3 regions of the Donghicola sp. genome follow, and region 3 is predicted to be linked to each of the others. Evidence: riboswitches for the same ligand, from Rfam matches in the RefSeq annotation. Region 3 holds a riboswitch; each other region holds the start of a gene.
What was found. A riboswitch is a leader RNA that binds a small molecule or an ion and turns the genes downstream of it on or off. The one in region 3 is predicted to bind cobalamin.

Region 1: linked by a shared signal. The riboswitch ahead of N4A58_RS01635 (hypothetical protein) and the one ahead of N4A58_RS04645 (DUF1636 domain-containing protein) in region 3 are both predicted to bind cobalamin.
Region 2: linked by a shared signal. The riboswitch ahead of N4A58_RS13195 (DUF4198 domain-containing protein) and the one ahead of N4A58_RS04645 (DUF1636 domain-containing protein) in region 3 are both predicted to bind cobalamin.

Annotation. Positions count from the first base shown of each region.
Region 1 covers NZ_JAOARZ010000008.1:108,575-116,310, reverse strand. The annotation lists gene acs (acetate--CoA ligase) at 1-1,818, opposite strand, end outside; gene N4A58_RS01635 (hypothetical protein) at 2,181-2,459, opposite strand; cobalamin riboswitch at 2,561-2,756, opposite strand; gene N4A58_RS01630 (hypothetical protein) at 2,788-3,447, opposite strand; gene N4A58_RS01625 (glycine zipper family protein) at 3,431-3,805, opposite strand; gene N4A58_RS01620 (2-oxoglutarate and iron-dependent oxygenase domain-containing protein) at 3,908-4,822, opposite strand; gene N4A58_RS01615 (helix-turn-helix transcriptional regulator) at 4,859-5,623, opposite strand; gene N4A58_RS01610 (hypothetical protein) at 5,747-6,577, shown strand; gene N4A58_RS01605 (aspartate aminotransferase family protein) at 6,620-7,736, opposite strand, start outside.
Region 2 covers NZ_JAOARZ010000026.1:207,463-215,198, reverse strand. The annotation lists gene metH (methionine synthase) at 1-109, shown strand, start outside; gene N4A58_RS13210 (ABC transporter substrate-binding protein) at 237-1,409, shown strand; gene N4A58_RS13205 (YVTN family beta-propeller repeat protein) at 1,412-2,377, shown strand; gene N4A58_RS13200 (hypothetical protein) at 2,390-2,842, shown strand; cobalamin riboswitch at 3,020-3,237, shown strand; gene N4A58_RS13195 (DUF4198 domain-containing protein) at 3,361-4,146, shown strand; gene cbiM (cobalt transporter CbiM) at 4,150-4,767, shown strand; gene N4A58_RS13185 (cobalt ABC transporter permease) at 4,764-5,354, shown strand; gene cbiQ (cobalt ECF transporter T component CbiQ) at 5,358-6,149, shown strand; gene N4A58_RS13175 (energy-coupling factor ABC transporter ATP-binding protein) at 6,136-6,792, shown strand; gene N4A58_RS13170 (metal ABC transporter permease) at 6,795-7,628, opposite strand; gene N4A58_RS13165 (metal ABC transporter permease) at 7,628-7,736, opposite strand, start outside.
Region 3 covers NZ_JAOARZ010000014.1:188,115-195,850, forward strand. The annotation lists gene cobN (cobaltochelatase subunit CobN) at 1-1,521, opposite strand, end outside; gene cobW (cobalamin biosynthesis protein CobW) at 1,526-2,560, opposite strand; gene N4A58_RS04645 (DUF1636 domain-containing protein) at 2,563-2,931, opposite strand; cobalamin riboswitch at 3,031-3,248, opposite strand; gene cobO (cob(I)yrinic acid a,c-diamide adenosyltransferase) at 3,286-3,906, shown strand; gene N4A58_RS04655 (ABC transporter ATP-binding protein) at 4,093-4,848, opposite strand; gene N4A58_RS04660 (ABC transporter ATP-binding protein) at 4,864-5,622, opposite strand; gene N4A58_RS04665 (branched-chain amino acid ABC transporter permease) at 5,635-6,837, opposite strand; gene N4A58_RS04670 (branched-chain amino acid ABC transporter permease) at 6,841-7,736, opposite strand, start outside.

The DNA of each region.
Region 1 (7,736 bases), on a different contig from region 3:
CCACTGGATCAGGTCGGGCTTCGCGATCGGACCGATCTCGGTGCGGACCCATTTTTCCAGCTCTTTGCGCAGCTCTTCGGTGGGCTCTTCGCCGTTCATCAGAGTGACGTAGGCGTAGATGCCCTGACCCTTGATCTCGTGCGGATAGCCAACCACTGCGGCTTCGGCGACTTTGGCGTGTGCCACCAGCGCGCTTTCGACTTCGGCAGTGCCCATGCGGTGACCGGATACGTTGATCACGTCGTCCACACGGCCAGTGATCCAGTAGTAGCCATCCTCGTCACGGCGGCAGCCGTCACCCGAGAAGTAGTAGCCCTTGTACTGGCTGAAGTACGTGTCTTGGAAGCGCTCGTGGTCGCCCCAGACGGTACGCATCTGACCGGGCCAGCTGTCGGCGATACACAGAACGCCTTCGGTCGCACCTTCGAGAACTTCGGCAGTGGTGGGGTCCAGAACGATCGGCTGAACACCAAAGAAGGGCGTGGTTGCCGAGCCGGGCTTCAGCGCGGTTGCACCGGGCAGCGGTGTCAGCAGGTGACCACCGGTTTCGGTCTGCCACCACGTGTCAACGATAGGCGCTTTGCCTTTGCCGACAACGTCGTTGTACCAGTTCCATGCTTCGGGGTTGATCGGTTCGCCCACGGTACCAAGGGTCTTGATCGACGACAGGTCGTACTTTTCGACGAACTCGGTGCCTTTGCCCATCAGAGCACGGATCGCGGTCGGCGCGGTGTAGAACTGGTTGACCTTGTGCTTTTCGCAGACAGCCCAGAAACGACCGGCGTCGGGGTAGGTGGGAACACCTTCGAACATCAGCGAGGTCGCGCCATTCGCCAGCGGGCCATAGACGATGTACGAGTGGCCGGTGACCCAACCCACGTCAGCGGTACACCAGTAGACGTCGCCCTCGTGGTAGTCAAAGACCAGCTCTTGGGTCATCGCCGCGTAGACCAGATAGCCGCCCGAGCAGTGAACAACGCCCTTGGGTTTGCCGGTCGAGCCCGAGGTGTACAGGATGAACAGCGGATCTTCGGCGTTCACTTCCTCGACGGGGCATTCGGGTGCTGCGTGCTCCATCAGAGCGTTCACGTCGACATCGCGACCGTCGACCCAAGTGGTCTGACCGCCGGTGTGCTTGACCACGAGGCAGCGGACCTTGTCCGAGCAGTGCAGAAGCGCGGCATCCGCGTTCGACTTCAGCGGGGTGACGCGGCCGCCACGGGGCGCTTCGTCTGCAGTGATGATGACCTTGGCGCCGCAGTCGTTGACGCGGTTTGCCAGAGCGTCGGGCGAGAAGCCCGCAAACACGATCGAGTGGATCGCACCGATACGGGCACAGGCCAGCATTGCATACGCCGCTTCGGGGATCATGGGGAGATACAGGATGACACGATCACCTTTGGTCACACCCTGGCTGCGCAGGACGTTCGCCATGCGGCAAACCTTGTCGTGCAGCTCGTTGTAAGTGATGTGCTGTGCTTCGTCGTCCGGATTGTCGGGCTCGAAGATGATCGCAGTCTGGTCGCCGCGCTTTTCGAGGTGACGGTCAATACAGTTATAGGCAACGTTCAGGGTGCCATCGTGGAACCACTTGATGCTGACTTCACCAAAGTTGTAGTTGACGTCTTTGACTTGGGTGTAGGGCTTGATCCAGTCCAGACGTTTGCCGTGCTCGCCCCAGAATGCTTCGGGGTCGTTCACCGACTGGGCATACATCTCTTGATACTTTGCCGCATCAATATGAGCGGTTTTCGCGAATTCAGCCGGAACTGGATAGACCGGTTCCTTGACCTCGGCGGTTTGCGCTTGAGTGGACATTAGGCTCCTCCCTCTGTCGTTTTATGGACGCCCCGTATGGGGGCAAATTGCAGCCACAGAATATGTCGGCGTCTCTCCCTTAGCGAGACATTACCAGAGTTTGAAAACAATGGAATAAGTCCCTGCAAGGCATCAATTTATTTGTGAAGCCTGTTTACTCGCGGATGTCATTTTGTAAATTCACTGAAAATAACGCGGTGAAATTTTCGTGAAAACAATGTGATAGATGCAAAATGAGAAAACCGTTAGCGCGGTATCTTTGCGACCAATGTATGGGGTGGCTGCGACGGAACGGCGCAACCTTGACGATGGTAGCGCCGATCAATTTGTTTGCAGTTTGTTGGTCAGATGGTTGCAACCTTTTACTGAAGCCGCATTTGACTCCGTCTGGCCCCGCGGCGTCTGGGGGCGGGCATGGGCCGTGTCGCTTCGACCAGCAGGGTTTCGAACGCGGCCAATGCTGCTGAGTCGGAATCGAAATAGTGCAGTTTCGCGATTGCTGCGCGGGCCTCTGCGCGCATGTCGGTCGTATCCTCAAGGCTCAGACACCATTGAAGAAAGCCCGCCCGCGCCCGTTCCGTCGGATCAATTTGAGAATGTTTTGCGGCCGTCAGTCCGGCCACGATAGTCGTTAAGGTCATAGCGCCCTCCGCGCGTTTGGACCAAGGAGGACAGGCGGAAACCGATATGCCCGAACGCTGCAGAAGCTGGGGCCACCGCATCCGCCGGAACACCCCGTCCGGGTTTGCATTGCTTAGATGGCAGGTCTCCTGACTCGCGTGTCTTTGCCGTTTCGGACCTTCCCGGCGCGGGGCCAGTGGTTCTGCCGAAGAGCTCTTCGCTTACAGTTGCGGGGGCAGTCGCGGATTTACACCACGTTCCCTTTTCATGCCGTTCCTGCCGGAGCAGGGCGGGCAACCATCTGCGCTGACCATGACGGGCCCGTTGGGGCCCGTCAATTCAATTCGCTCAGGCTTTGATGGATTGCCAACGGCATCTCGGACACAGCGTCACCGCGATCCAGAAAAATAGCCCCATAAAGCCAATTCCGAACACAGCGCCGCCGGCCTCTGCCACTGCGGGGTGCAAGGTCAGCATGCCCGCCGTGCCCACCACAACGGCCAAACCCTTTTGCGCTGGGGCGAAGGCTGAACCTGTTGCGATTCCCAAAATCCATAGCGCCCCAAGCAATTCGGTCCCGCCGCCGACCCCCTCGATCAAACTGGTGGCGATGTGCCAGTGACGGGCGGCATCCGACGGCGCGGTGCGATAGATCTCTGGCAAACTAGCCAGCGCGACCACAGCGACAAGCCCCGCCGCAATCACCAGTGCGGACCAGACAAAACCTACTCCGGTGATCCAGCGCCGCCAAAGGGGCGCATCGCGCTCTGACAGGGCCAGCACCAGCATTAGCAGCGCCAGCCCGTTGACCACGTAAATGCTGAAATACCACAGCCGCAACGCGCCGGAATGGGTGACGATAAAGGCGATGGTCCGGATTGACGGCACGCCCGCGGCATCTAGATCTGCCCCAGAAAAGATGGTCGCGTACATCAGCAGGCCAACCAGATAGGTCAGCCCGCACACTGCTGCCGCCAGCGCCGCAAAGGGTCTATCCGACGACCGCATGGCCACGCCCCTTCATGCAGTTGATCACGATGTCTTCTTTCTTGTCTTGGTTTTCGACCGCAACCGTGCCCCCCAGAATGGCGGCGCCCCCCAACGCGCTGCCGACCATGTCGTCATCGTCTGCCACTGCCGACAGCAAAGCCCCCGCGGCCGCTCCGATGGCGGCAGCACCGTAGGCCTCTTGGGTCAATTGGGTCTGGTTCTTGGCCAGTCGCTGGCAGGCAGCCAGATCGCTCTGGAACCCGATCGTGGTGGGGCCGTCATTGATCGGGGTGTAGTTTGCGCCGCTGTCACCGCAGGCGGACAGCAGGGTGCCCGCAAAAAGGGCGAGGATGAAATGCTTCGAGTAACCTTCCATGGTCATGCTCCGTGTCTGAATTGACTGACACGGCTTTTGACCGATTGGTGCAATTTCTCACATGACCGCAGGTGTCACGGACATGACACTTGGTGCCAATTGTTACGCGGGGCGCTGCAGGTGCAGGTAGGTCTCGCGAAAGCGGCGCTCCAGATGGTCGCCCGCCAGCAGTGTTCCGCCCGAGCCAAGGGGGGCGACATTGGTGTCGTAATTCGGGTTAAAGAAAAGCGGGACGCTGACGCGTTCTTGGCTCGTGCCGATGACGCGGTGCAAGGTGGCCTTGATCCGCCCGTTGGTCCAGCTTTCCAGCATTTCGCCGAAATTGATGATGAATGTGCCCGGCTCGGCTTGAACAGCCAGCCAAGCGCCGTCGCGCTGCTGCACTTCCAGTCCCGCAACGCCGTCTGTCGCCAAGAGCGTCACGCAGCCATAGTCCGTATGCGCCGCGATCCCGAAATCATTAGCGCCCGCATCGACCGGACGGGTGGGGTAGTAATTCCCGCGCAGCAAGGTCATCGGCTTGGTAAAGGCTTCGTCAAAGCTGCCCTCGGGCAGGCCGACCGCTGCAATAATCCCGCGAAGTGTGTCCATGGCGACACCGACCGCGCGGTCCGCATAATCTTCGACGGTCTGTTTGAAACCGACGGGCTGATCGGGCCACTGGTTTGGTGCGTAGCAGGTCAGATGGGCCAGTGGGTCATTGGCGGGCAGCGCGAGGCCACTGTCAAAGACCTGCTTGTAGTCGGGGTTCGCGTTGGGATCGACCTGTTCGGAATAGGGTGCACCCCAACCCCGGTTCGCGCCGGTGCGGGCCATGTTCACAGGCTCTTTGGCGGCCTCTGGCAACTGAAAGAACGCGCGATAGGCGTCGATCACGCGCAAGACGTCCTCTGGCGAGAGGTCGCTGTTCACCAAAGTCATGAAGCCGACCTCTTGGGCCGCGCGGCGCAGCTCTGCCATCGTTTCTGGCGCGCGGGAGATCATCTCGCGGGCGTCAATACGGGGGATGGTGGTCATGGCAAGGGCCTTTCGGGTGTCGCGTCGCGGCGGACCCTAGCGCCCTTGGGGTACGGTTTCCAGCGTGTTCGCAGGGCGCGCCATCAGAGCGCCGAAATCCACGACTCCCCAGAAGCCCGCAATCTTGTAGGGCTTGAGTAGGTGTTCTGGTGCAACCAACTGGTCCTGTCGCGAAAGCTCCGAGATTTTCTCGCTCAGCGCCTCAATATCTTGGCGGATCTCCAGCGCGGTTTCGGTTCGCATGCGGCGAGATATGGTAAAGAAATGATCTGCGTTACCGGATGGGGTGCTGATGCCATGCGCGATGAAGCGCAGGTTGACCTCTTTGAGGAGGGGCAGAAGCGGGCCATTGGGTCGAAACCGGATCGGGGCATGCGACAAAAGCCGAATTTTGTTGCCCGCGCCGACCTCTGCCAACCCTAGCCGTTCCAGAGTCATACCCATCTGGTGCAGCCGCGTCGGGCTCAGGTCCATGACCTGTGCGATGTATTCGGGCGCGCGCAGATCACGCAGCAGGATCAGGAAGTAAAAGAGGGGCGGGTCTGCCGCCAAACTTAGTTCGGTCGCCATGGGCAAGACAGTCGCCTCTGCCTTCTGGCGGGCGGCATTGTCGGTCACGTCTGACAGCGACAAATCGAGTGCGTCGCAAATTTCGATGATGCGGCTCAGTTTGCAATCCCGCGCCGCAAAGATGCGTTTGATTGTGGGCTCTGACAGTCCCATCGTGTCAGCCAGATCGGCATAGGTCATGCGCCGTGCGCGCAGAGCCTCTTGCAGGACTTTGAAGACATCTCCGCGCATATGGGCTCCTGTGATACGGAATTGGGTATTGGCGTATCGTTAAGTGATACCAAATCGATGATCTGCGCAATAAGCGTATCACAAGTATAAGTAGTTTTCATCTTAATCGATGGAGATTTCAGAATGACTTTACACTTGAATGTGACCCTCTTGGCAGGTGTGCTGGCGACCTTCACAGCCCATTCGGCAACCGCAGGTGAGTTCGAGTTTCCCGAGTCAGCGATCTTTGACGCGGCGCATAACCGGATCATCGTAAGCAACATCAAAGGTGGCTTCACAGACGCGGATGGAAATGGCTATTTGTCCAGCCTGAACCCTGACGGGACGTTGATGGCACAGCATTGGCTGACGGGCTTTGATGCGCCCAAGGGAATGGCGATCTCGGGGGATCGGCTGTTCGTGGCAGACGTTGCGGGATTGGTCGAAGTGGATTTGGAGAGCGCTGCAGTGGTGGCTATCCACCACGCGAAAACGGCTGAATTCCTCAATGATGTGACGGCGTCCGATGACGCGGTCTATGTCTCTGATCTGATGACCGACACGATCTGGCGCCTGCAGGACGGAAGCTTTGAACCTTGGGTGCAAAGCGCAGCACTCAGCCATCCGAACGGGATAGCCTGGGATGAAGACCGGTTGATCGTCGGGTCTTGGGGGCAGGGCCTGCACGAGGATTTCACCACAGACGCGCCGGGCGATTTGTTGGCGGTTGATGCAGCAAGCCAAGACATTGAGGTGATCGCGGAAGGGGTCGGAAACATCGACGGTGTCGTGATGGTGGACGGACGCCTGATCGTCAGCGACTGGGTGCAGGGGGCCCTGATCGAAGTTCAGGACGGCGGAGCAGAGGTGATCGGTACGTTCCCAGCAGGCTTGGCGGACATTGGGACCGATGGGGTGAACCTGCTGCTGCCGCACATGCTGGAGGGTCGCGTGCAAGTTCTGCCGCTGCCGTGAAACGAAGACCCCCGCGTCCATGTGGGGCGCGGGGGGCACTGTTTAGGCGGTGGTGCTGATCGCTTCGCCAAGAATATCGATCAGGGTATCAATATTCTCTTTCTCAAAAATCAGCGGCGGCGACATTGCAATCGTTTCGCCTGTATAGCGGACCATGGCACCGGCCTTGTAGCACTTGAGGAAGACCTCGTAAGCTCTTGTTCCGAATTCACCTTCGCGGCTTTCCAGTTCCACGCCACCGATCAGGCCGATGTTTCGGATATCCTTGATTGGGCCTTTGTCGCGCAGGCTGTGGACCTTTTCTTCCCAGTAGCTTTCCAGCTCTGCGGCGCGAGTCAGCAACCCGTTCTGCTCGTAAATGTCGAGTGTCGCCAAACCTGCCGCGCAGGCCACGGGGTGACCCGAATAGGTGTAGCCGTGGAACAGTTCGATCATGCCCTCGGGGCCGGTCATGAAGGCGTCGTGGATAAAGCCCTGCGCGAACACAGCGCCCATGGGCAGCGTCCCGTTGGTGATCCCTTTGGCCGTGGTGAACATATCGGGGACAACGCCGAATTTCTGGCTCGCGAAGGGTGTGCCAAGACGGCCGAAACCAGTGATCACCTCGTCAAAGATCAGCAGGATGCCGTGCTGGCTGGTGATCTCGCGCAGGCGCTGCAGATAGCCCTTGGGCGGGATCAACACGCCGGTCGAGCCAGCGACAGGCTCCACGATCACGGCGGCGATGGTTTCCGCACCGTGCAGAGCGATGATCCGCTCCAGATCATCAGCCAGATGCGCACCATGCTCGGGCTGGCCTTTGCTAAACGCATTCTCGGGCAGGTGGGTGTGGGGCAGGTGGTCCACGCCGGTCAGCATTGTGCCAAAGTTTTTGCGGTTGTTGACGATACCGCCCACGGAAATGCCGCCAAACCCGACGCCGTGGTAACCACGCTCGCGACCGATTAGACGGGTGCGCTGGCCTTCGCCGCGCGCACGGTGGTAGGCGAGCGCAATTTTCAGCGCGGTATCTACGGACTCAGAGCCGGATCCGGTGAAAAACACGTGCTTGAATTCGTCGGGCGCAAGGGCGCGCAAACGATCGGCAAATTCAAACGCGATCGGGTGACCCATCTGGAACGCAGGCGCATAGTCCATTTCCAAGAGCTGGTTATAAGCT
Region 2 (7,736 bases), on a different contig from region 3:
AGATTACGCCGCCCGCAAAGGCATGGAAGTGGCCGAAGCCGAGCGCTGGCTCGCCCCAATCCTGAATTATCGGAGCAGCCCCGTAGCGTCCCAAGTCGCGGCAGAGTAACGGCACATTTCGGCCCATAGCCCCGCACGGCGGCCCACACGTCCGGACGGGGCTGACCGCCATCAGACCATGGTCTAATTTCGTCCCTGATCGAGTCTCCATAGCCTGCGATCAGGGAGGAAAATTCATGCGTTTCAGAACCGTCGCGGCTGTGTGGCTTGCGGGGCTCATCCCGTTGTCGGGGCACGCCCAAGGCTTGGACATCAATGTCCACTTTCTGCGCGAGCAGACCGAAGAGATCGCGACGCTCTCGAATCTCGACCCTCGCCCCGAAGACCTGAGCATTCAGGGCGCCGAACTTGCGATCAAAGACAACGCGACCACCGGAAAATTCCTGAAACACGGGTATAGCTTGACCCTGCATGACGTGCCCGTGGGCGATGATGTCGTCGCTGCCGCCAAGACGGCCCTGCAGACCTCTGACCTGTTGGTCACTGATGTGTCGTCGGATCTTTTGCTCAAGATTGCAGACCTACCCGAGGCTGAAAACGCCTTGATCCTGAACGCCACAGCCGAAGATAGCGCTTTGCGCGATGAGGCCTGCCGCGCAAACGTGCTGCACACCGCGCCGGCGCTGGCCATGCGGACCGATGCGCTGATGCAGTACTTTCTGTTCAAGCGCTGGGGAAAACTGGCGATGATCGAAGGCACCTACCCTCAGGACACCGCCTATGCCGAGGCTTTGCGATATTCGGCCACCAAATTCGGTCTCAAGTTCGGCGAAACCAAAATCTGGGCCTTTGATGCGGATATGCGCCGGAACGCGGCGGCCGAAGTGCCGCTCTTTACCCAAGACTTGCGCGACTATGACGTCCTTCTGATTGCGGACGAGGCCGAGGATTTCGGGCGTTATGTGGCCTATAACACGTGGCTCCCCCGTCCGGTGGCGGGCAGCGAAGGAATCTCTCCCCAAGTTTGGGCACCTGTGGTCGAACAGTGGGGCGCCGCGCAGCTGCATTCCCGCTTCGAAGAGCTTGCGGGCCGCAGCATGGAGCCCGAAGATTACGGCGCATGGGCTGCCATCCGCAGCATCGGAGAGGCCGTGACCCGCACGAACGCCGCCGATGCGCCGACCCTGCGCAATTATATGCTTTCGCCTGATTTCGCGCTGGCGGGATTCAAGGGAACGCCGCAAACCTTTCGCGATTGGAACGGCCAGATGCGCCAACCCGTGCCGCTGGTCACCAGCCGCGCTATGGTGATGCAGGCCCCCCTGCCCGGCTTCATGCACCAAACCAACGAACTCGACACCTTGGGCGTGGACGCGCCCGAAAGCTCCTGCACCGCTTTCAAGGAATAATCATGCGTATCTCGACACTTGCTGTGATAGCCGCGATGGCCGCACACCCTGCCTTGGCCGATGAAATCTGGGTTACGAACGAAAAAGACGATACAGTCAGCGTGATTGACATCGAAACGATGGAGGTCAGCCACACCTACGAAACCGGCGAGCGCCCGCGCGGGATTACCTTTAGTCACGACTACAAATACGTCTACATCTGTGCATCCGACAGCGACGCAGTACAGGTGATGGACCCCGCCACTGGCGAGATTCTGCATGACCTGCCATCGGGCGAAGATCCCGAGCAATTCGTCCTGCATCCCGATAACAAGCACCTTTATATTGCCAACGAAGACGATGCGATCACCACGGTTGTGGACGTCGAGACTCGCAAGGTGATTGCCCAGATTGACGTTGGCATAGAACCCGAAGGCATGGCTGTCTCGCCCGACGGTAAGATCGCGATCACGACCTCTGAAACCACGAATATGGCGCATTGGATCGATACAGAAACGCAGGAACTGTTTGCCAATACGCTGGTGGACTCGCGCCCGCGCCACGCCGAATTCGTGAAAGACGGCGCCGAGATGTGGGTCAGTGCAGAGATCGGCGGCAGCATTTCGGTCTTTGACACCGCGACACAGACGGAAAAAGCCAAGATCCGCTTCGAACTGCCGAACATCCATCCCGATCGCATCCAGCCCGTGGGCTTTGAACTCGGCGAAGGGGACAAGTTCGCCTATGTCGCGCTGGGGCCATCGAACCATTTGGCCGTCGTAAATGCCGAGACCTACGAGGTCGAAGACTACATTCTGGTCGGTCGCCGCGTTTGGCACATGGCGTTCAACGCCGACAAGTCGCGCCTGTTCACCACTAACGGGATTTCTGGCGATGTTACGGTCGTGGACGTAGCCAAACGCAAAGCGCTGAAAACAATCAAGGTTGGTCGCTTCCCGTGGGGTGCCGCCTTCCGCCCGACCAACTAACGGAGCAGACCTATGAGAAAATTCATCACGATGCTAGCGATCGCGGCCACCTTGCCCATGGCTACGATGGCAGATGACGACGACGATGATGACATGAAGTTCGGCATGGCCGGTCTGTTGTCCGCCAAAAACAAGCATGACCTCGAACCGATCCAACTCAGCGCGGGCATGCCGCTGACTTCGGAACCTTGGGTGCTGAAATCCGGCAGCTATTACGAGTTCGAAATTCAGGGCGACGGCAGTCAGGAATTGGCGCTGGTCGGCCACGAATTCTTCCGCGCGATCTGGATCGACGAGATCGTGGTCGAAGGTCTGGAAATCCGCCCCCTCGGACTTGATTCCATCGAGTTTGACGAGGCCGGCGAGATGGAAATCGGCTTTATCGCGCTGAAGCCCGGCTCTTACTACATCAAGATTCCCGGCAGCACGGGCGAGACCCAGCGTCTCGACATCACCATCGAATAAACCGTGTCCAAATTGCGGAATTTTTAGCTGGGTGCATCACAGGTGCACCCGCATAAATTGCCTGTCCAAAGATGCCGACCGACACTTGCTGCGTCAAAGACGGCACCCCATGACTTGCGCGCAATATCTACGTCCGAAGGGACAATCTTGGCAATTGACTCAAGGGGTCCAATTGCCCATTACAAACGTGTGAACGGTTCTGCAACGCGCGACACGGCGCAGCAGAAGTAAAAGGGAACACGGTGCGGCGTACCCATCAGGGACCAAAACCGTGGCTGCCCCCGCAACTGTAAGCGGAGAGTGCGTCCAAGGGGCCACTGAGGATCATCCTCGGGAAGGCAGGACAGCACATCGACCCGCGAGCCAGGAGACCTGCCGTCACAGGGTCGGGAAACCGGCCTTACCCAACCGGACGCCGGGGTGAGCGTCTGGCTCGGCAGGTTTAAACATCTACCGTGTCCAGCTTCCCTTCTGTCCTTTCATCCGTGGGCTTTGCCCGCACGCCTGAAAGGTATGATATGACTTTGAAACTTACAGCGGCAGCGATGACGGCATTGCTCCCCTATACCGCGCAGGCGCATTTCGTCCTGCCCTATGCAGATGACACCCAGATCGCGCGGCCCGGCGATGTGCCAGTGGCACTGGTCTTCTGGCACCCTTTTGACAACGGTCACGTCATGGACATGGAGACGCCGCAAGCGTTCTATATGATCCATCACGGCGAAAGAACCGACCTGATGAACCGTCTCGAGCCAACCAATTTCCAAGGCGCCGAGAACACAGGTGCGGCCTTCAGAGCCTCTGTCCCCGTCAAACGCTCTGGCGACTATGTGCTGGTGACCGAGCCGGTCCCCTATTACGAACCCAGCGAAGACAAATATATTCAGCAGTTGACCAAGGTGGTGTTCAACCGCAACCAACTGCCTACTGACTGGATGGCACCGGTCGGTCTATCTACCGAGATCGTGCCTCTGGTCAAACCCTATAACGTGATCGCAGGCTCATCATTCACCGGTCAGGTCCTGTCCGAAGGCCAGCCCGCGGCAGGGATCGAGATCGAAATCGAATACGTCGCCGCAGCGCCTGATATTGACAGCTTTGCCGCGTCGGCGCCGACTGTGCAGCCCATGCCGGGTGGCTCTTTGGTCGCGATTTCGGACGAAAACGGATACTTCACCTTTGGTGTGCCTAAGGCAGGCTGGTGGGGCTTTGCCGCGCTCGGCTCTGGCCCCGCAACCGAACATGATGGCAAAGAGCTCAGCCAAGATGCCGTGCTCTGGATCAACGCCTACGATATGGAGTGAACCATGCATATCGTTGACGGAGCGCTTTCGAACCCTGTTGTTATCGCCGGAACGGCCATGGCCATTGGCGGTATCGCGATGGGGCTCAAGCAATTGACCCTAGAGCGTATCCCCGCGACTGGCATCCTGTCGGCCAGCTTCTTTGTCGCCGCGCTCATCCATGTGCCGATCGGCCCTTCCTCGGTCCATCTGGTGCTGAACGGGCTGGCGGGGCTGATCCTAGGATGGGCGGCGTTTCCGGCGCTCTTCGTTGGGCTCTTGCTTCAAACGGTTTTCTTTGGCTTTGGCGGGCTGACGGTCATCGGCGTCAATCTGTTGAACATTGCAGCGCCCGCGGTACTGGCTTGGCTGCTCTTTGGGCGACTGGTGGAACGCGGAACCCCGATGTCCGGCGCGATTTGGGCCGGTGTCGGTGGTGCGTTTTCCATCGCTGCGACTACGATCTTTGTCGCGTTTTCGTTGGCTTTAACGGGGGACGAGTTCATTCCTGCGGCCAAGTTGGTGCTGCTGGCCCACATCCCCGTCATGGTGATCGAGGCCCTGCTGACCGGCGCAGCGGTCTATCTGGTGCGTCAAGTGCGGCCCGATCTCTTTACCGCGGTCAAGGGGGTCGCCCCATGATCCGCGGGCTCGCTCTGATCTTTGCACTCCTTGCGATGCCCCTGCCCGCAGCCGCACACAAGGTGATCTTTGCGATCTTCAAATCCGGCGATGTTGTCGAAGGGGAACTCGGGTTTTCCAACGGCGACATGTCATCTGGCGCTGTGATTGAGGCATTCGACAGCGCAGGCAACAAAATCGGCGAGGCCATCACGGACGCAGACGGGTTCTTTGTTTACGCTCCGACACAAGAGATCACCCATATCTTCAAGGCTGATATGGGCGCAGGTCATGTGGCCCAGGCCGAAATGACCGCAGATGACATCGCAGATATCCTCGGCGTGGCCGCTGCAGAAGAAACCGTTGCCAAAAGCACCACCCCCGCATCGCCAACCACAACAGGCGGGGTCACCGTTGCGTCCTTGTCCAGCGAAGAGCGTTTGGCGATTGCCGAGGCCGTGCGCGACGAGATGCGCCCACTGCGCCGCGAACTAGCGGCCTACCGCGAAAAGAATGACCTTCAAACAATTCTAGGCGGACTAGGCTACATCTTCGGTCTGTTCGGCCTGTATTTCTACATCGCGGCGCGCCGCCGGATGGAGGGTTAAGGGATGAGCGATCGGTTGACCAACCCCGAGAAAACACTTCGGATAGGCCCCATGATGACAATGGGGCACATTCCGGATCTCGACCCGCGCATGCGGATCGTCTTGGCCGCCCTCTTCGCTGTGGTTGTTGTATCCCTGTCCGACCTGATCGCCTTGTGTCTGGCCGTGCTCGTCGCAGTCACACTGCTACCCTTGTCTGGTTTGCCTGCAAAACGCACGTTCAAGCGCATGGCAGCTATGGACGGTTTCATTATCTTTACCCTGATCCTACTGCCGTTTTCCGTGCCGGGAACACCGATGTTCACCTTTCTCGGCTTTGATGCCTCGTGGGAGGGGCTGCGCCAAGCGGTCGAAATCGCGCTGACCGCGAATGCTGTCATCCTCGCACTCATGTGTCTGGTCGGCTCGATGGAGCCTGTCACTATGGGGCATGCCTTGCACGCCCTGCGGATGCCTGAACAACTGGTGCAACTGTTAATGTTCACCACACGCTACATCGAGACCCTGCGCGAAGAGTACATGCGCCTGCGCGCCGCGATGAAGATGCGCGGTTTCCGCCCTGGCACCAATTGGCACACCTACCGCAGCTTTGGCTATCTGGTCGGGATGATGCTGGTCCGCGCGCTAGAGCGGTCCGAGCGCGTTCTTGGTGCCATGAAATGCAGGGGCTTTACGGGGCGGTTCGTGCTGCTAGAACAATTCCGGATGACGGATCGGGATTGGCTGTTTGCTGCGCTGATGACGGCCGCATCCGTCTTTCTGCTTGTGGTCCAATTCCGCCATGCCTTTGCTTGAACTTCGCGACATCGCCTTTGCCTATCCGGCCCACGCGCCTGTGCTCGAGGGCGCAAACCTGACCATTCACGCAGGCGAACGGCTGTCCATCGTTGGACCAAACGGCGTGGGAAAATCTACACTTCTGAAGATTGCGGTCGGCCTGCTGCGACCTAGCAGTGGTCAGGTTCTGGCCTTTGGCCAAGAGCGCCGGACAGAAACCGAATTCGCCGAAGTGCGCCGCCGCATCGGCTACGTGTTCCAAGATCCGGACGATCAACTCTTTTGTCCAACGGTGGCCGAGGATATCGCCTTTGGCCCGTTGAATTTGGGCAAATCGCGCGACGAAGCTTTGGCCATCGTCGATGATATCCTGCAACAACTGCATCTGACACACCTGCGGGACCGGATCACCCATCGCCTGTCAGGCGGGGAAAAACGCTTGGTGACGCTGGCTACCGTCCTTGCGATGGAGCCCGAAATGCTGCTGCTGGACGAACCGACAAATGCACTGGACGTGGAGAACGAGGCGCGCTTGATCGAGATCTTGCAGAACCTGCCCCAGGCTATTCTGCTGATCAGCCACAACCCCGAATTCAGCGCCAAGATCGCTCCCCAAGGCTACGGACTGAGAGCGGGCAAGTTGGAACGGCTGGCTGGCTAAGGTTAGACCGCCGCAGAAGCGCGGCGTGTCTGGATCGACTTGCGTACGAACGCCACGATGAACAGCGCCGTGAGCACCAAGATGATGGTCGGCGCAGGAGCGCTGTCGATAAAGAAGCTCAAGTAGACCCCGCTGACCATCGACACCGCGCATACCACCACCGAGACGATCAGCATGTGCTTGAGGCTGCGCACAAGCAAGAATGCGATCGCGCCCGGCGCGACCAGAAGTCCGATGGCCAAGATCAGCCCCGTTGCGGACAGCGTGGACACCACGGTCAGCGATAGGATCGCCAGCAAGCCATGGTGCAGCCAGCCGACGGGCAACCCCGACACCCGCGCCTGCGCCGGATCAAAGGCATGCAGCATAAAGTCCTTCCATTTCAGGATGAGCACAGCGGCTACAGGCAGCGATATCGCGCCTGCCGTCCACAGGTCCTGCTCCCCGACCCCCAGCATGTTCCCAAAGAGGATGTGATCGAGGTGTACGTTGGTGTTGATCGCGACATACATCACGATACCCAAAGCAAACATACCAGAGAACACGACGCCGAGCACGGTGTCCTGCTTGATCCGACTGTTTTCGGTCAGGTAGCCCGTCGCAAGCGCGGTAACCATACCCGCCGCAAAGGCGCCGATGATCAGCGAAAGCCCCAAGATATAAGCCAAAACGATCCCAGGTAAGGTCGCGTGACTGACCGCGTCGCCCATCAAAGCCCAGCCCTTTAGCACCAAAAAGCAGGACAGAAGCGCTGTCGGCACCGACACAATCAAAGCAATCCAGAATGCATTTTGCATGAACGGAAAGATGAAAGGCATGAGCAGCGTATCGAGCATTAAGTTTGCTCCTGCTGCAGGGCTGCGGCGGCCTGACGTCGCGCGGCCAAGACGCCATGTTTTGGGGCCCAAACAAAGACCGCAAGGAAGATCAGTGTTTGGAGCACC
Region 3 (7,736 bases):
GTGGCGCGGGGTGCGGGACAGGTCGTGGTAGTCGTCGTCGCGGGTCTGGACGTCGCCGCGCTCGGGCTGGAGGGCGACCAGCGCATTCCCTGCGTCAATGGCGGGGAAATGGAACGCACCATCACGGAACAGCGGGTCGGTGTCGGGCGTGCCCCAAGCCGCGATTAGGTCAGCGCGGAGGGGGTCGGGTAGGGTGTCTAGCGCCTGTTCGTAGGCCGCGAGCGGATAGGTCAGGGTTTCGGTGGTCAGGCGCTGGCCCAGGTTCGACTGGGGGCGTACGGTGTGGCCGCTGGCATTGAGGTCAACCAGGATTTGCTCGGCGCTGGCAAGCGCGTCCATGCCGACCGCGTGGGCGATCTGGTAGGTCTTGCCGGGGTAGGTGGACAGCACGAGCGCGATCCGGTTGTCTGCGGCGGGCAGGGTGGACAGGCGGTGCCACTTCTGCACGCGGTCCGCTAGGGCGTCGATGCGGGCAGGGTCCGCACGGTGGGCAAAGCGGGAATATTCGAGGTCTGGATCCTTCTTGCCCGGCTGTTTGAAGCTGGCGACACCGGCAAAAATGCGGCCGTCGACTTCGGGCAGAACCACGTGCATGGCAAGGTCGGCGGGAGAGAGGCCGCGGTCGGCGTCATTCCAGTCCTTTTTGCGGGCGGTCGAGAGGGCAATCTGGAATACGGGGCAGCCAGCGGCATCGAGGGGCGAGGGTTCGCCATTGCGGCCTTGGGCCGAGAAGGCGGTCGCGTTCACGATGGTGGCGGGTTTCAGGGTCTCGATCTCGGTGCGCAGCCAGTCGGCAGCGGCAGGCGCTTTGAGGCTGCTGGCAAAGGCTCCAAAGGCTTGGAACCCGCGCTGCTCCAAAGCCGCGATCATGGCGTCGATGGGCGAGGTGTCCGCCGATGTCAGGTAAGAGCGATAAAATGTCACCAGAGCCAGCGGGCGGTCGTCGCGCTGCGGATCGGTGACAACGCCCGTGTCGGGCAGGTAAAAGCCCGCATCCGGCACGGTTTTTGCGCCCATCACGGGGGCCGCATAAAGGCCAGCGGCCAGCGCCAGTTGGGCGAGCGCGGCTTGGGCCGCAACGGCGCCGCCAGCGTCGCACAGCTGCTGAAGACGGCGCAGGGTCGAGACGGGCAGGGTGCTGAGCTGGTCCAGCCGGTCATCCTGACGTCCGTCGGCGGGCAGGACGGCCAGCGCAATCCCCTTGCGCCGCGCCAAGTCCTGAAGGGTCGCCAGACCGTAAGACCAGTAGCTTTCGCCGCCGATCAGACGGACCAGAATGCCCTTGGCCCCCTCGAGCGTTTGTTCGGCGTAGACGTCCACGGACAGAGGATGTTTCAGGGCCACAAGGTTCGCCAGACGCACGGTCGGCAAGGTCCCCTTGGCCCGATGGTAGCCCGCCGCGAAAGCGCCAAGGTCCGAGTCCGAGAACGACAGCACAATCAGGTCTGCGGGCGTTTGCCCCAGATCCATCGGCGTATCGCTCTGGTCGAGCCCGTGGCTTTCGCGGAAGACGACGTGCATGGGATCAGACGCCCAAAGCCGCTTTGATTGCGGTCTCGTCGATGTGGTCGTGTTCAGCAATTACCACCAGCAAGGACGCGCGGGGACGGTCGCCCCAAGGCTGGTCGTACTGCGCACGAATGCGCGTGCCCACCGCCTGCACCAGATAGCGCATGGGTTTGCCCTTGACCGCGACGTAGCCTTTGACACGCAAGATATTCTGGTCCTTTGCCATTTTCACAATGGCATCTTGCAACGCCTGAACGTCCTCGACTTCGCCAAGATCGACCACGACGCTGTCGAAATCGTCATGTTCATGGTCATCGTGGCCGTCGTGGTGCGAAGGCCGGTTCTCCAGATCATTCTCGGCAGCCGCCTCGAGACCGAGGATCACGCGGGGATCGACCGCGCCATCGGTGATTGCGATGATCGGCAGTTTGCGGGGGGCTTCGGCCTCGACCACCTCTTTGGCCTTGGCGATGCCAGCCTCACCGGCCAGATCGGCCTTGGACAGCAGAACGATGTCGGCGCAGCTGATCTGGTCTTCGAACACCTCGGACAGGGGTGTTTCGTGGTCAAGGCTCTCGTCCGCCTCGCGTTGGGCCTGAACGGCGTCCAGATCGGGGGCGAACTGGCCACTCGCCACGGCCTCGGCATCGGCCACGGCAATCACGCCATCCACGGTGATGCGCGACTTGATCGCGGGCCAGTCGAACGCCTTGAGTAAGGGCTTGGGCAGGGCCAGACCCGAGGTCTCGATGATGATGTGCTCGGGCGTTTCGGGCAGAGCCATCAGCTGTTCGATGGTCGGGATGAAGTCATCGGCGACGGTGCAGCAAATGCAGCCGTTCGCCAGCTCCATGATGTTGTTTTCGGGGCAGTTTTCATCCGCGCAGGATTTCAGGATGTCACCATCCACACCAGCGGTGCCGAATTCGTTGACCAGAACGGCCAGACGCTTGCCCTGAGGGTTCTGCATCAGGTGACGGATCAGCGTGGTCTTGCCGGAACCGAGAAAGCCGGTGATCACGGTCACGGGGATTTTGGACAGGTTGGACATGGTTACTCCTGCGGGGGTATGCGGGCGATTGATTGTTTGCGAAAGGCCTGAGGGCGCTCGCGCCAGGGGACGATCCCGTCTGTGGTTTGGGCATAGGCCCGCACGCCGGTCAGGATCTCCTCTACCTGTGTGTCGGGGTCCATGTCGCCGTAGACATAGGTCCAACGGGCGGGGCCACCGGTCAGGGCGATCGAGCAGCCGCGCGAGCAGGCGGACAGGCACTCGGCGGATTTCAGGCGGACGTTTTCGGGCAGGTCTGACTGAGTCAGGGTTTCATACAGGCGCGCACCGGGGCGCGGCTCGTCCGCGACAGGCTCTCCGCCCGCGATGCGGCGGCAGGTGGTGCAGACGGTCAAGGTGACCTCGGCCATGGGTGCCTCCCTAAACTGGCTGGGAAAACGGGGGATCACTGGCCATCGGGCACGGGGAAACGCGCCTGTCAAAGCCGGCCGCGACACACCCCGGTCGCCCGTACATTTCATCGTGCTGGCAGGTCTCCCGGCTTGCGGAGCCCGAGGGGATCCTCGGCTGGCCCGATCCTTCCCGGCAAATGGATGCCAGTGGCAACGGGGCCTCTCCGGTCACGGTCGCGGGGGCGGCTGCGTTTCGGCTGCGATTTTGGTCGCAAAGCGGTAGCGCATTCCCTCTTCGCCTGTCATAGACAGGAACCAGCGCCGCCCACCTGAGGGAAGGCACCCCACCTTGTCAAGCGTAAGGATCGTCCTATGAGCGATAAGCCCCAAACCGATGAAGCCCGTCACGCGGCCAAGATGGCCAAGAAGAAAGCGGCGCGGGACAAAATCATGGCCACGAAAGAGGGCGAGAAGGGCCTGATCATTGTCCATACAGGGCCGGGCAAGGGTAAATCGTCATCCGGTTTCGGGATGATCCTACGCTGTATTGCGCACGGGATGCCCTGCGCGGTGGTCCAATTCATCAAGGGCGCGTGGGAGACCGGTGAACGGACCCTGATTGAGGCGAACTTCAGCGATCTGTGCCAGTTTCACGCCATGGGCGAAGGGTTCACTTGGGAAACCCAGGACAAATCGCGCGATATCGAAATGGCGAACAAGGGTTGGGAAAAGGCGAAAGAGCTAATCCTTGATCCCGAGATCAAGTTCGTGCTGCTGGACGAGATCAACATCGCGCTGCGTTATGACTATCTGGATGTCGAAGAGGTGGTGCGCTTCCTGAAGGAAGAAAAGCCGCCCATGACCCATGTTTGCCTGACGGGCCGGAACGCCAAAGAGCCGCTGATCGAGGCCGCAGATATGGTGACCGAAATGACCTTGGTGAAGCACCCCTTCCGCTCTGGGATCAAAGGCCAGAAGGGCGTTGAATTCTAAGCCTGATGGGGGCGCTGCCCCCTCTTGCCGCTCCGCGCCAATTCACCCCTGGGGTATTTGGGCCATGATGAAGATCTGTATGGCCTTCATCTTGGAGATAAATACCCTCGCCGAAGGCATTCGTGCGCAGCGCGGAATGAAAAAGGGCCCAGTTGGGCCCTTTTGTGTGTCCGAAGGTCGAAGCTGTCAGATCGCGAGGTATTCGGCGCGCAGCTCTTCGTTCGCGAGTACTTCGGCGGCAGAGCCATCGTAGACGATCCCACCGGTGTCGAGGATGATCGCACGGTCAGCAATTTGAAGAACGCGGACGGCGTTTTGTTCCACGATGACGGTGGTGATGCCCTGTTCCTTGATGTGCATCAGGGTTTTCTCGATCTCGTCCACGATCACGGGCGCGAGGCCTTCGTAGGGCTCGTCGAGGAGGAGGACCTTGATGTCGCGGGCCAAGGCGCGGGCGATGGCCAGCATCTGCTGTTCGCCGCCCGAGAGGGTCACACCCTCTTGCTTGCGGCGCTCGCCGAGGCGGGGGAACAGGTCATAGAGGCGGTCGATGGACCAGCCGATGGGCGGAGCGATTTGGGCCAGTTGCAGGTTTTCCTCGACCGTTAGGCCGGGGATTATGCGGCGGTCTTCGGGGACGAGGCCGAGGCCAGCCGCGGCTGCCTCGTAGCTGGTCATGTTATGCAGCGGCTGGTGGTCCAGCCAGATCTCGCCGTGGGTGACCTGAGGGCTGCCGGTGCGGGCGATGGCGCGCAGGGTCGAGGTTTTGCCAGCGCCGTTGCGGCCCAGAAGCGCGAGGATCTCGCCTTCGTGGACGTTAAAGTTCACGCCCTGCACGATGTAGCTTTCGCCATAGTAGGCGTGCATGTCCCAGACCGACAGGAAGGCGGGTGCCGTTTCTGCGTGGTTCGAGTTCTTGGAGAAATCGGGTCTTACGTTCATGGGGAAATCTCCTGATTAGACCTGCGCTTCGCCAAGATAGGCTTCGCGGACCTTTGGGTGGCCTTTGATGTTCTGCGGGGTGTCTTCGACCAGCGGGGTGCCTTGGGCCAGAACGGTGATCCGGTCGGCCAAAGAGAAGACTACGTGCATGTCGTGTTCGATGATGCACATGGTGATGTCGCGCTTGGTCTTTATCTCTTTGAGCAGATCGATGGTGTTGTTGGTGTCGGCGCGGGCCATGCCAGCTGTGGGTTCGTCCAGCAGCAGCAGACGCGGCTCCTGAACCAGACACATGGCCATTTCCAGACGGCGTTTGTCTCCGCGGGACAGGCTGCCTGCGTGCAGGTGCGCTTTGGACAGCATGTTCACGTCGTCCAGCATGGTCTCTGCCTTTTGCAGCATGTCGGACTCGTTCACGACAGAGCCAAAAGCATGCATGCGGAACGAACCGTCACGGCGGGCAAAGCAGGGGATCATCACGTTTTCTAGAACCGTCAAATCCGCGAAGATTTCAGGTGTTTGGAAGACGCGGCTGATACCCATCTGGTTGATCTCGTGGGGGGAGCGGCCCAGAACCGATTGACCGTCGAACATGACGCTTCCGGTGTCGGGGATCAGCTTGCCCACGAGGCAGTTGAGCAGGGTGGATTTACCGGCCCCGTTGGGACCGATAATGGCGTGGACGGTGTTTTCCTGAACGCTGAGGTTCACATCACCGAGGGCTTGCAGACCGCCGAAGCGTTTCCCAACCCCTTTGACTTCGAGAATACCCATCGGTTGCTCTCCTTATTCCGCGGGGGTGGTTTTGGCGGCAGCGCCGTCTTTGTCGGACTTGTCTTTCTTGAAGAGGCGCGAGATCCGCTGTCCCCCTTCGACAAGACCGCCGGGCAGGTAGATCACGACCAGCATGAACAGGATGCCGAGGGTCAGGTGCCAGCCTTTGCCGATGAAGGGATGGATGACAAAGACAACGAAGTCTTCGATCCCGTCGGGCAAGAAGCCGAACCACTGGTGCAGAACGTTGTCGTTGATTTTCGAGAAGATGTTTTCGAAGTACTTGATGAAGCCTGCGCCAAGAACGGGGCCGATCAGGGTGCCTGCACCGCCAAGGATGGTCATCAGAACGACTTCGCCCGATGCGGTCCACTGCATACGCTCGGCGCCTGCCAGCGGGTCCATGGATGCCATCAGGCCGCCCGCCAGACCGGCATACATGCCAGAGATCACGAAGGCCGCCAAAGTGTAGGGACGGGTGTTCAGGCCGGTATAGCGCATACGGTTCTGGTTACACTTCACAGCGCGCAGCATCAGGCCAAAGGGCGAGCGGAAGATGCGGACCGCGATGTAGAACGACACCAGCATGATGATCGCACACAGGTAGTAACCCGCGCTGAACTGGAAGTTCCATGCGCCCACGGCCATCTCGTAGGTCGAGCGCATTTCCAGACCGAACAGACTGGTCACGGGGATCGAGCCGTCAGCGGTCGCCGAGACACCCAGAATACGGGGATCGTCGAGGGTCAGCTGCAGGCCGGTTTCACCGTTGGTGATGGGCGTCAGAACCGAGTAGGCGAGGTTGAACGACATCTGCGCGAAGGCCAGCGTTAGGATCGAGAAGTAGATGCCCGACCGGCGCAGCGACACAAAGCCGATGAGCAGTGCGAACAGGCCCGCCACGATGACCGACAGGATGATCGCGGGGATGACGTTCATGCTCAGCAGCTTGAACATCCAGACTGCCGAGTACGAGCCCACACCCAGAAACGCCGCGTGGCCAAAGGACAGGTAGCCGGTCAGACCGAACAGAATGTTGAAGCCCACCGCAAAGATGCCAAAGATCACAAAGCGCTGCATCAGGTCGGGATAGCCCGCGTTGAACTGCGCCAGACCGCTATCGGTGGGGAAAGGGTTCAGGATGAACGGCGCGAAGAGTGTCAGCGCCGCGACGACCAGCAAAAGAGAGGTGTCTTTTTTGTTCAGACCAAACATGGATTAGTCCTCCATCACGCCCTTGCGGCCCATGAGGCCCCGTGGACGGGTCAGCAGAATGATGATGGCGACGACGTAGATAATGATCTGGTCGATACCGGGAATGATGGACTTGATCTCGTTCATCGAGGCAAAGCTCTCGAGAATACCAAGCAGGAAGCCAGCTGCCACAGCGCCGGGCAAGGAGCCCATGCCGCCGACAACCACAACCACGAAGGACAGCACGAGGAAGTCCATGCCCATGTGGTAGTTCGGGCTGTTGATCGGCGCGTACATCACGCCAGCCAGACCGGCGACTGCCGCAGCAAGGCCGAACATGAAGGTAAAGCGCTTGTCGATATTGATGCCCAAGAGGCCAACGGTTTCGCGGTCTGCCATACCTGCGCGGACAACCATGCCAAACGTGGTGAACTGCAAGAAGCTGAACACGCCGCCGATGATCACAGCCGCAAAGCCAAAGTAGATCAGACGCCAGTAAGGATAGATGATCGCGTTGGGATCAAAGCCGAGCAGAACGCCGAAATCAAAGCTGCCACGGAACGCCTCGGGGGCGCCTGTGGGGATCGGGTTCGCGCCGTAGAAATACTTGACGACCTCTTGCAGAACGATGGCGAGGCCAAAGGTCACAAGGATCTGGTCCGCGTGGGGACGCTTGTAGAAGTGCTTGATCAGGCCGCGTTCCATCGCGAAACCGACAAAGATCATCACCGGAATGGCGAACAGAATTGCCAAAGGAACGGACCAGTCGATGATCGAACCGCCCATCTCGGGTCCGAACCATGCCTCGACATAGGGGACTTTGACCTTGAGCGGATTGCCAAGGAAGTCTGTCTGGGTGGCGTCAACCACTTCGTAGCTTAGGTTCAGGATACGCTGGAGTGTCACAGCGCAGAAGGCAC